Defluviitalea raffinosedens: one gene and its partner. The protein of the gene in region 1 interacts with the protein of each later gene in a pairwise test. Links are inferred from orthologs where the notes say so. Each region holds a gene or a part of one and is shown on either strand. Other genes may lie near its edges.

The links.
Region 2: the proteins of tpiA (region 1) and pepT interact in binary tests that used the Escherichia coli proteins (3 or more experiments, as listed by UniProt). The link is inferred for Defluviitalea raffinosedens from one-to-one orthologs.

What each region holds. Positions count from the first base shown.
Region 1 is NZ_JAFBEP010000023.1:16,896-22,985, forward strand. The notes cover bases 2,156-5,087. They hold tpiA (triose-phosphate isomerase), read left to right. Parts: upstream 2,156-3,211; coding sequence 3,212-3,964; downstream 3,965-5,087. Other genes in these bases: JOD07_RS13210 (phosphoglycerate kinase), read left to right, coding at 2,156-3,198; gpmI (2,3-bisphosphoglycerate-independent phosphoglycerate mutase), read left to right, coding at 3,990-5,087. Also shown: JOD07_RS13200 (sugar-binding transcriptional regulator), read left to right, coding at 1-836; gap (type I glyceraldehyde-3-phosphate dehydrogenase), read left to right, coding at 918-1,904; more of JOD07_RS13210, read left to right, coding at 1,999-2,155; more of gpmI, read left to right, coding at 5,088-5,534; eno (phosphopyruvate hydratase), read left to right, coding at 5,583-6,090. UniProt on the Escherichia coli protein: Involved in the gluconeogenesis. Catalyzes stereospecifically the conversion of dihydroxyacetone phosphate (DHAP) to D-glyceraldehyde-3-phosphate (G3P).
Region 2 is NZ_JAFBEP010000004.1:214,970-220,984, reverse strand. The notes cover bases 1,378-4,234. They hold pepT (peptidase T), read right to left. Parts: upstream 3,485-4,234; coding sequence 2,270-3,484; downstream 1,378-2,269. Other genes in these bases: JOD07_RS05380 (twitching motility protein PilT), read right to left, coding at 3,738-4,151; tyrS (tyrosine--tRNA ligase), read right to left, coding at 1,378-1,743. Outside these bases: JOD07_RS05395 (AI-2E family transporter), read left to right, coding at 1-485; more of tyrS, read right to left, coding at 517-1,377; JOD07_RS05375 (DUF378 domain-containing protein), read right to left, coding at 4,305-4,523; JOD07_RS05370 (hypothetical protein), read right to left, coding at 4,626-5,000; JOD07_RS05365 (YtrH family sporulation protein), read right to left, coding at 5,078-5,404; JOD07_RS05360 (M14 family metallopeptidase), read left to right, coding at 5,582-6,015. UniProt on the Escherichia coli protein: Cleaves the N-terminal amino acid of tripeptides.

The DNA of each region.
Region 1 (6,090 bases):
TTACTTCTTCAGGAATGGAAATCACTTCAGAAGGATATACTCTTGTCCAGGATTTAGAACATTTAATGTATGAAATTAAAGGTCTCACTGAATTGGAAAAAAAGGTTTCAAAGATTTTAAATATTAATAAAGTGATTATTGTTCCAGGAAATTCTGATGAAAATGATATGTTTAAAAAAGATATCGGGAAAGCAGCAGCAAGGCTATTGCTAAGTATGATCAGACCGGGAAACACCATTGCAATTACCGGAGGAAGTACGGTAAATCAAATGGTAAAGGCAATTCAGCCCTTAGGCAGCACGTATGATGATGTGTTCGTTTTGCCAGCCAGAGGAAGTGTAGGGCACAGAGTAGAATATCAATCCAATACCTTAGCTTCTGAATTGGCGCAAAAATTAGGGGCAAAATATAAATTGTTGAATATTCCCGATCATTTAAGTAAAAAATCTTTAGAGAGTATTATTAAAGAGCCAGAGATTCAAGACACCCTTGAAAAAGTTTCAAAAGCAGACATATTAATTTTTGGAATTGGGAATGCTTTAAAAATGGCAGAAAAAAGAGGACTCTCAGAGACTATTTTAGATTTCTTAAGAAGAAAAGAAGCTGTTGCAGAGGCATTTGGATATTATTTTGATCCCAGTGGTAATATTGTATATACTTCCCGATCTGTTGGAATTAAGCTAGACGATATTAAAAAAATTCCTTATATGATTGCAGTGGCAGGAGGAACTTCTAAGGCTCAAGCGATCAAAGCAGCAGGGCATCTGCTCAAGCATGGTTGCGTTGTGATGGATGAAGGTGCTGCAAATGAAATTATTAGGTGTGCAAAATTATAATTTGTGGTATTATGTTATGGGGACAAATTTTAGTCTTCATAACCTAAAATATAATTTAAAAATATTAGGAGGAATGAAAAAATGGCAAAAATTGCAATTAATGGTTTTGGACGCATTGGACGTAATGCATTTAAAGTAGCGATCGCACAAGGATTGGATGTTGTAGCAATCAACGATTTAACAGATCCTAAAACATTAGCTCATTTATTAAAATATGATACTTGCTTTGGCAAATTCGAAGGAACAGTTGAAGCTAAAGAAGGCGCTTTAGTTGTTAATGGAAAAGAAATCAAAGTGCTTGCAGAAAAGAATCCAGCTGATCTTCCTTGGAAAGAATTAGGTGTAGATATCGTAATCGAATCTACAGGTATTTTCAGAAAGAAAGAACAAGCTCAATTACATATTGATGCAGGTGCAAAGAAAGTTATCATCTCCGCTCCTGGAAAAGGAACAAAATCTATTGTTATGGGAGTTAACGAAGGGGATTATAACCCAGCTGAAGACCATATCGTTGACAACGCTTCTTGTACAACAAACTGTTTAGCACCATTTGCTAAAGTGCTTCATGATAAATTTGAAATTAAGAGAGGAATTATGACAACAGTTCACTCTTATACAAATGACCAAAGAATTTTGGATTTACCTCACAGTGACTTAAGAAGAGCTCGTGCTGCTGCTGAATCCATTATTCCTACAACAACTGGTGCTGCAGAAGCAGTTGCTAAAGTTATTCCTTCTCTTAAAGGAAAATTAACTGGTATGGCTATGCGTGTACCTACTCCTACAGTATCTGTAGTTGATTTAACTGTAGAATTAGGAAAAACTGTAACAGTTGAAGAAGTTAATGCTGCTTTAAAAGCTGCTGCTGATGACAAAGTATTAGGATACACTGAAGAACCATTAGTATCCATCGACTTCAAAAAAGATCCTCGTTCCTCCATCATTGATGGATTATCCACAATGGTAATCGATGGAAACTTAGTAAAAGTTGTTTCCTGGTATGACAATGAATGGGGTTATTCAAACAGAATTGTTGACCTCACAAAATACATTGCAGAACGTTTATAATTAGGTAGACCAAAAGGTCCGGTTTTGTAGTTATGACTATAGGACCGGACCTTCTTTTAATAAATCGGATTGAGAATATTGAGGAGGGAAACCCATGCTTAAGAAAAAGTCAGTTGATGATATCCAAGTTAAAGGGAAAAGAGTATTAGTTAGATGTGATTTTAACGTACCATTAAAAGATGGTGTTATTACAGATGAAAATAGACTTGTTGCAGCACTGCCAACCATTAAGAAATTAATCAATGACGGTGGAAAAGTAATTCTTTGCTCTCACTTAGGAAAACCAAAAGGAGAACCTAAACCAGAATTATCTTTAGCACCTGTTGCAAAAAGATTAAGCGAATTATTAGAAAAAGAAGTAGTATTTGCAAAAGATGATACTGTAGTTGGAGAAAATGCAAAAAAAGCTGTTGCTGAAATGAAAGAAGGAGACGTTGTTCTTCTTGAAAACACAAGATATCGTAAAGAAGAAACTAAGAATATTGATGATTTTAGCAAAGAACTTGCAAGTCTTGCAGACGTATTTGTAAATGATGCTTTTGGTACAGCACACAGAGCTCACTGCTCCAACGTTGGAGTTACTCAATTCATCGAAGGAGACTGTGCAGTAGGGTATTTAATGCAAAAAGAAATTGAGTTCTTAGGTAATGCAGTAAACAACCCAGTAAGACCTTTCGTTGCGATCTTAGGCGGAGCAAAAGTATCTGACAAAATTAATGTAATTAATAACCTCCTTGATAAAGTAGACACATTAATTATTGGCGGCGGAATGGCTTATACTTTCATAAAAGCATTGGGTCATGAAGTAGGTAAGTCATTATTAGAAGCTGACAAGATTGACTATGCAAAAGAAATGATTCAAAAAGCAGAAGAAAAAGGCGTAAAATTATTACTTCCTGTAGACCATGTAGTGGCTCAAGAATTTAAAAATGATACTCCATTTAAAGTAGTACCAAGAGGAGGAATTGAGCCTGATTGGGAAGGTCTTGACATTGGACCAGAAACAAGAGCACTTTATGCCGAAGCTGTAAAAGATGCTAAAACAGTTGTTTGGAACGGACCTATGGGCGTATTCGAATTTGAAAACTTCGCGCAAGGAACAATGGCAGTTGCAAAAGCTTTATCAGAAACAGATGCAACAACCATTATCGGTGGAGGAGATTCTGCTGCAGCAGTAAACCAATTAGGATTTGGCGATAAGATGACTCACATTTCTACTGGTGGCGGAGCTTCATTAGAATTCCTTGAAGGTAAAGAATTACCAGGCGTGGCAGCAGCAGACGACAAAGAATAATTCAGGAGGCTTTATGATGAGAAAAAAAATTATTGCAGGAAACTGGAAGATGAATAAAACTCCTTCAGAAGCGGTAAAATTAGTAGAGGAATTAAAGCCTTTAGTAAATACTACAGATGTTGATGTAGTATTTTGCCCTCCTTTTGTTTGTCTTCCAGCTGTATTAGATGCAGTTAAAGGAACAAACATCGCTGTAGGTGCTCAGAATATGCATTATGAAGAAAGCGGAGCATATACAGGAGAAGTTGCACCTAATATGTTGGTAGAGTTAGGTGTTAAATATGTTATTATCGGACATTCTGAAAGAAGAGCTTATTTTGCAGAAACCGATGAAATCGTAAATAAGAAAGTTCTCAAAGCTATTGAACACAACCTTATTCCTATTATTTGCGTAGGAGAAACGTTAGAGCAGAGAGAACAGGGGATTACAGTTGATTTGGTTCGACTTCAAACCAAAATTGCTTTAAAAGATGTTCCAGCAGAAAAAGCGAAAGATGTAGTCATTGCTTATGAGCCTATCTGGGCAATTGGTACTGGTAAAACAGCTACATCAGAGCAAGCTGAAGAAGTTTGTGCTGCAATTCGTCAAGTAGTTGCAGAAATTTATGATGCTTCTGTAGCTGAATCACTTCGCATACAATACGGCGGAAGTGTAAATGCCGAAAATGCAAAAGAGCTTTTTGAAATGGCAAATATTGATGGAGGCTTAGTTGGTGGAGCAAGCTTGAAAGTAGATTTTAGCAAAATTGTGAATTACAACAACTAAGATTGTTCATAAAAGGAGTATTAAAATGAGAAAAAAACCAACCGTGTTGATGATCCTTGACGGTTTTGGATTAAATGACCGCTGTGATGGAAATGCTGTATGTCAGGGGAAAACCCCTGTACTCGACAGTCTCATGAAAAAATATCCTTTTGTAAAAGGATATGCCAGTGGAATGGACGTAGGCCTTCCTGAAGGTCAAATGGGAAACTCTGAAGTAGGGCATTTGAACATTGGAGCAGGTCGAATAGTATACCAAGAACTGACAAGAATCACGAAATCTATTCTAGATGGAGACTTTTTTGAAAACGAAGCACTGCTCAGTGCAGTTGAAAACTGTAAGCAAAACAATTCTTCCCTTCACCTGTATGGTCTTTTATCCGATGGTGGTGTACATAGTCACAACACACACCTGTACGCACTGTTGGAATTAGCAAAAAGACATGGTTTGTCAAAGGTTTATGTACATGCTTTCTTAGATGGCAGAGATACTCCTCCTGCATCCGGTAAAGATTATGTTCAACAATTACAGGACAAAATCAATGAACTCGGTGTGGGAAAGATTGCAACCGTGATGGGAAGATATTATGCGATGGACCGTGACAACAGATGGGAAAGAGTAAAACTTGCATATGATGCGATGGTTTTAGGTACCGGAGAAAAAGCCGAAGATGCAGTGCAGGCAGTGCAATTATCTTATGAAAATGAAGTTTATGATGAGTTCGTGCTTCCAACAGTTATTCTGACCAATGGTGAACCAACGGCTATGATTCAACCTCATGATTCTATTATTTGCTTTAATTTTAGACCTGACAGAGCAAGAGAAATCACAAGATGTTTTTGTGATGAAGAATTTAGTGGTTTTGAAAGAGCCAACGGTTTCTTCCCAGTGAAGTACGTTGCTTTTACTGAATATGATATCACCATTAAAAATAAATCTGTTGCCTTTAAGCCTACAAAACTTACAAAAACTTTTGGAGAATATCTGGCTGAAAAAGGTTTAAAACAGCTTCGTCTTGCAGAAACTGAAAAATATGCTCATGTGACTTTCTTTTTCAATGGTGGAGTAGAAAAACCAAACGAAGGAGAGGACAGAATATTAGTTCCATCTCCTAAAGTGGCGACTTATGATCTCAAACCAGAAATGAGTGCCATTGAAGTTACAGATCGTCTTGTTGAGGCAATTCTTTCTGAAAACTATGATGTCATTATTATTAACTATGCAAACCCTGATATGGTAGGACATACAGGTATCATGGGTGCTGCAGTTAAAGCGATAGAAACAGTGGATGCTTGTGTAGGTCGTGTAGTAGATGCAATCTTAAAAGTAGACGGTCAAATGTTTATCTGCGCTGACCATGGAAACTCAGAACAATTGGTTGACTACGAAACAGGAGAACCTTTTACAGCACACACGACAAATCCAGTACCATTTATCTTGGTAAATGCCGGTGAAGGAATAGAATTAAGAGAAGGTGGAAAACTAGCAGATATTGTCCCCACTCTTCTTGACCTAATGGGACTTGAAAAACCAGAAGAAATGACTGGAAATTCTCTTCTCATTAGAAAGTAGTAAAGACCTGCTTAATAATAATTTTATATTATTGAAAGGAGAAGCAAAATGAAGGGATATTTAGAAATCTTAGACGTATTTGCTAGAGAGATTCTTGATTCCAGAGCCAATCCAACAGTAGAAGTTGAGGTTATTGTTGATGCAGAAGGAAGACAAGTAGTAGGAAGAGCTGCTGTACCTTCTGGAGCATCAACAGGAGCTTTTGAAGCTGTAGAATTAAGAGACGGCGGAGACAGATATGTAGGTAAGGGTGTTCAAAATGCAGTGGATAATGTTAACAACATTATTGCAGAAGAAATCATCGGTATGAATGCTCTTGACCAAGTTGCAATAGACAAAAAAATGATCGAATTAGATGGGACACCAAACAAAGGTAAATTAGGTGCTAATGCAATTCTTGGGGTATCTATGGCTGTTGCAAAAGCAGCCGCAGAAGCTTTAGATATGCCATTATATCAATATCTTGGCGGATTTAATGCTAAAGTGATGCCTGTACCAATGATGAACATCTTGAATGGCGGAAAACATGCAGATAACACAGTAGACCTTCAAGAAT
Region 2 (6,015 bases), on another replicon or contig:
CTGAAAGAATTCTTAAAAGCGGGGAACGTCTTTGGAAAGATATTGATTATGTTTTATCCGGTTACATAAGAGGACAGTTAACGGATTCATTGATTATGGGAATTCTGATAGGAGTCAGTGTTGCTATAATAGGAATTGATTTTCCAATAATTATTGGTATTATCGCAGGAATTGCCAATGTTATTCCTTATTTTGGACCCATCATAGGAATGATTCCTGCAGCACTTATGGGATTAATCAGTGATAATCCTATGAAGGCTTTATACGCAGTCATTACGCTTTTAATCCTTCAGCAAATAGATGGGGCAATTATAGCTCCCAAAATTGTAGGAGAAAGCGTGGATGTACATCCAGTTGCCATAGTCGTAGCCCTTGCAGTGGGAGGGTCTTTGTTCGGAATCCTGGGAATGTTATTGGCAGTACCGGCGGCAGCGTTTTTGAAATTGTTACTTGTTCGATATATGGATAGCAGGTCAAATGTTTAAAAACCTTGGGAAGCACATGCTCCCAAGGTTTTTATATTAATTGAACACGATGGAATACTTTTTTACCTTTTTGAATCATTAAAGCATTTTCTGAAAAATCTTTCTCTGTTACTAGGTAATCTAGATCTGTTACCTTTTGATCCTGTACTTTAATGCCTCCTTGCTGAATCAAACGACGTCCTTCTGAACGGGAAGGAGCAAGGCCTGTTTTTTGAAGAAGAGAGATGAGATCCATACCATCTTTAAATTCATCTTTAGAAATTTCAGTGGTAGGGATAGAACCACCCTGTGCACCACCACCAAATAGAGCTTTAGCCGCCGTTTGCGCTTTTTTAGCTTCTTCTTCGCCATGAACAATCTTGGTAACTTCATAAGCCAGGACTTCTTTAGCTTCATTGATTTTAGCACCTTCAAGAGCACTTAACCTGTTTACTTCGTCCATAGGAAGGAAAGTAAGAAGGGAGAGGCATTTTTTTACATCAGCATCTGCAACATTTCTCCAATATTGATAGAAATCGTAAGGAGATGTTTTTTCAGGATCAAGCCAAATGGCTCCTTTTTCAGTTTTACCCATCTTTTTGCCTTCACTGGTTGTAAGAAGGCTAAAGGTCATGCCGTAAGCATCATCATGGCCAATTCTGCGGATGAGTTCAACTCCCCCTAGAATATTGGACCATTGGTCATTGCCTCCTAACTGCAGCTTACAATTATACCTTCTGTATAATTCCAGGAAATCATAGGACTGCATAAGCGTATAGTTAAATTCTAAGAAAGAAAGGCCTTTTTCCATTCTGGTTTTATAACTTTCATAAGTGAGCATTCTGTTTACAGAAAAATGAATCCCAATTTCTCTTAAAAAGGATACATAATTCAGATTAAGAAGCCAATCTGCATTATTGACCATAATAGCTTTATCTTCACCAAATTCTATAAATCTCGAAAGCTGCTTTTTAAAACATTCTGCATTATGAGCGATGGTTTCTTCTGTCATCATTTTACGCATATCGGTTTTACCCGTTGGATCCCCAACCATAGCAGTTCCACCGCCTATAAGGGCAATAGGCCTGTGACCAGCTTTTTGCATATGAGACATAGCCATAATTGTAACAAAATGGCCTACATGAAGGCTGTCTGCTGTGGGGTCAAAACCAATATAGAAAGTAACGGATTCTTTACCAAGCAATTCTCTTATTTCCTCTTCATGTGTTGCTTGTTCAGTAAAGCCTCTTTCTTTTAAAATATCATATACATTTCTCATAGAAAAGCTAACTCCTTTACCTAATATTTTTCACAAGAAAGAGTTTCGTATGCGAAACTCTCGCGCCGAGTGCAGTCGACAAAGCCGACAAAATTCAATATGCGTAAGTGTGCACTTTGCGCGGAGGGTTTTAATTACATAGGAAACTCGGAAGAACTTTCTATGTAATAAAAAACTCTCGCCTTATCATGTGATCATGTAAGGACGAGAGAACCCGTGGTACCACCTTAATTCGTATACAAATGCATTGTATACCTCCAGTCTCATATAACGGTGAGAAGCCGTTAGGTTTTTAGCCTAATGTTCGAGAGGTGTATTTCGCATATTCATGTACTGTAAATCTTTCACCAGCCGATTTACTCTCTGAAATTGTAACCATGAAATGCTACTTAACTCCGTCATCACATTTTCCTTAATAATTGGTCATATCTTACCATAAAATTTGCGGAAACTCAAGGGGGTTATTGCTTTTATGGAGATAGATGTACCATTTTGGGAGAATAAAAACACATTTAAGTTATATTTATCATATTTGGGCGATTTTTACAATCACTTCAACTGCTTTTTTCATTGAGTTCACTGAAATGTATTCGTATCTGCCGTGATAATTATCACCGCCTGTGAAAATATTAGGGCAGGGAAGGCCCATAAAGGATAGTCTTGCACCATCTGTACCACCGCGAATAGGTTTTATGTGAGGCTCAACACCTACAGCTTTCATTGCATTAAAAGCTCTTTCTACAATGTACATTTTGTCTTCTAATTTTTCTTTCATATTGTAGTATTGATCTCTTAATTCTAATTGAATAGTGCCATCACCATATATTGCATTCATTTTTTCAATAGCCTCTTTTACAAAATCTTTACGTTTATTAAAATTTTCCATATCAAAATCCCGAATAATATATACCATTTCAACTTTTTCCACATTACCGTTGAAATTGTTCAAATGATAAAAGCCTTCATAGCCTTCCGTATAGGCAGGAATTTCTTTTTCGGGGAAAAGTTGAGCAAGTTGAATGCCTATTAATACTGCATTTTTCATCTTATTTTTTGCAGTACCAGGATGAACATTTTGACCGTGTATTGTAATTTTTGCCTGAGCAGCGTTAAAATTCTCGTATTCCAATTCTCCAAGCAATCCTCCATCAATGGTATAAGCAAAGTCAGCTCCGAATTTTTTTACATCAAAAAGATCGGCACCTCTTCCAATTTCTTCATCAGGCGTAAAGGCAATGCATATTTTGCCATGCTTGATTTCAGGATGATGAATAAGGTATTCCATGGCAGTTAAAATTTCTGCTATACCAGCTTTATCATCTGCTCCCAGAAGAGTAGTGCCATCGGTTGTAATCAATGTATCTCCTATGCATTTGGTTAAATTAGGAAATGCATTAGGAGACAATACAATATTTTTCTCTTCGTTTAAAACAATATCTTTGCCATTATAATTTTCTATAATTCGAGGATTAACATTTTCACCGCTCATATCAGGACTGGTATCCATGTGGGCAATAAATCCTATTACAGGAACATCTTCTTCGCAATTAGCCGGAAGAACTGCCATAACATATCCATTTTCATCAATACTTATATCTTTTAAGCCAATGGATTTGCATTCTTCTGCCAACATCTTGCCAAAAGCTATTTGGTTTTCTGTACTGGGACAAGTATTTGAACTTTCATCAGAAGTAGTAGGATATTTTACGTATTTAATAAAACGTTCAACTAATTGATTCATTTCTATTGTTGACTCCTTTTTCTTAAATGATTTTAATTAATATTTTTTTATTATAAAGTATTAATCAATATAATGTAATACTATATTTTTAATTTTCAAGTATAATTTATTAAAAAGTTTATGTAATTATTTGTACTATTATAAATGAAAAATTGATTTTTATCCTTTAATGTCATTATAATAATAAAACTCATTAAAATTCCCCAGCTTAGATGGCTGGGGAATCCTTGTATATGTTTATGTTATTAAACATTTATGCTATTAAAAAAGATTTTAAATTTTCGGGGATTTCCTTTTCTTTACAATTCATTCCGATAATAAATTTGACATTATATTTTTCGGATATTTCATTTAGTTTTTCAATAAATGATTGGGCTTCTTCTATTGAGAGACGGGATAACTTCAGCAATCCATCAATATATACATAATCAATATCATGGTCTTGAGATAAAATACCACAGATAAAACCATAAAATTCTTTATATCCAGAAACGGGAAAACCAGTTGTTTCAATAAAACGAATATTATGATGCAAATCGAACATATGATCTCGGTCGTTATCCAGATATACGACATGACCATTACTGCTCTTGGCAGATCGATTGGCCATGTCAATTAAATGCTTGGTTTTTCCTTCACCTTTTTCCCCCGCAATGATTTGTATCATAAGAATCTCCCCCTTTAAAATATTTGTAATTATATATATTAATTATATTCTCCTTGAAATTAAAAAAACCTTTTTTAAAAAAATGATTTTTTTAAAAAAGGTTAATTTTTAAAAATTAATTAACAAAGAAGGAAGACTTGCATTTTTTATAGATTATTCAGTTCTTCTGACAGATTCGTTGTCAATTTTTCCAAATAAACTTAAACCGTAAAGGCCGGCTAATCCAACTAAAGCATAAATGATTCTGCTTAGCCAACCGTCCATACCACCAAATAAAGTAGCAACAAGGTCAAACTGGAAGAATCCAATTAGTCCCCAGTTGATTGCTCCAATGATCATTAAAAGTAAGGCAATAAAATCCATCGTTCTCATGATAAAGCCCCTTTCAATTAATTAAATTTTCATATGGCTTATTTATTATCTATAGTATTTCCCTCTAACAGACTTTTATAATTTAAAATTTTACCAATTGAATTAGCTGTTGCTTTTTTCTACGCGGTAGTAGATATACATAGTGTCTGTCACGATAATACTTCTGATTTCCAATTGATATTCTCCATCTTGAAATTTTAGAAAACGGCGGTTGAGTGCATTATAAATTAAGTCTACATCAATTTTGCTGAGCTCTTTACCAATTTGATTTTTTAATAAAACTTTTATATATTGATCGATTTCATTTTTTGGAAGAAGTTCTTCCTGTTTATTAAGCATAATCGGAGAGATTTGATTTAAAACAGGAATTTCCTTCTTTTGACTGGATTCTTCTAATTTTTTTAATTTAACTATATAGTCTTCCAGTTGGGCAGTAAGATGCTCATTTTCATTTATTAGATTTTCAATTTTATACATATACATAGTATTATAGGATGTTATCCCAATAAAAAATCCAAAGACGAAAATCCAAAAGCCAGAAAAATTTATTTTTTTCATGAATTGTGCACTCCCAACGCATGTAAAATGACATACCCCATGTGTGCTCCGGCAAATGCACTTAAAATGTAGAGGATTTGTTTAATGACCGCCTTAAATTCCCCTTTTAGTATACCTAAATCTAAAATTTCAAAGGAAGAAAAAGTACCTCCCAAGGCAACAATAAGTGCCCAAAGCTTAAGTTGCTCTGAGAAAACAAGCATTGCTTTGACTGGCTTTTCGCCACACAGAATTGCAGCAGCACAGCCAAACAGAGCACCTCCCAGTATTACTCCTAAAGCAATAAAGAAGTTGTAAATCATTGTATTGATCAGTTTATGCATAACATCACTCCTACCAAGCAGTTCTTATATAATTATATGAATATCCGGTTTATTACTTTAGAACCAAAAATTAATAAAGTTAAAAATCAAGAGCACATTTACATGGTTTAATTGATAAAATAATATGAGAATGTTTATAAAAAGTAGGTGAAGCAGTTGAGAGTATTAAGAAAAGGCATGAGAGGTTCTGATGTTGCAGAAGTGCAAAGTATTTTAAAGCTTATAGGATATAATATAAGCAGTGTTGATGGGATTTTTGGAGAAAATACCGAGCAAGCAGTCAAAGCCTTTCAAAGAAATAATGGGTTAAGTGCGGATGGAATTATTGGTCCAAGAACTTATGAGAGATTGGAACCTTTTTTGCTTGGATATGCTTTATATAAAATTAAACCTGGAGATACACTTTATAAAATTGCCAATCAATATTCCACAAATGTATATAGCATCACGACTGCTAACCCCGGAATCAATCCCTTCTTTTTGAATGTGGGAGAAGAAATTATTGTTCCCTTTGGCATTGATGTTGTCCAGACGGATATACCTTATACTTATGATGTGATGGAAAAAGATATTCAAGGTCTGGTAATGAGATATCCTTTTTTAGTAGTGGA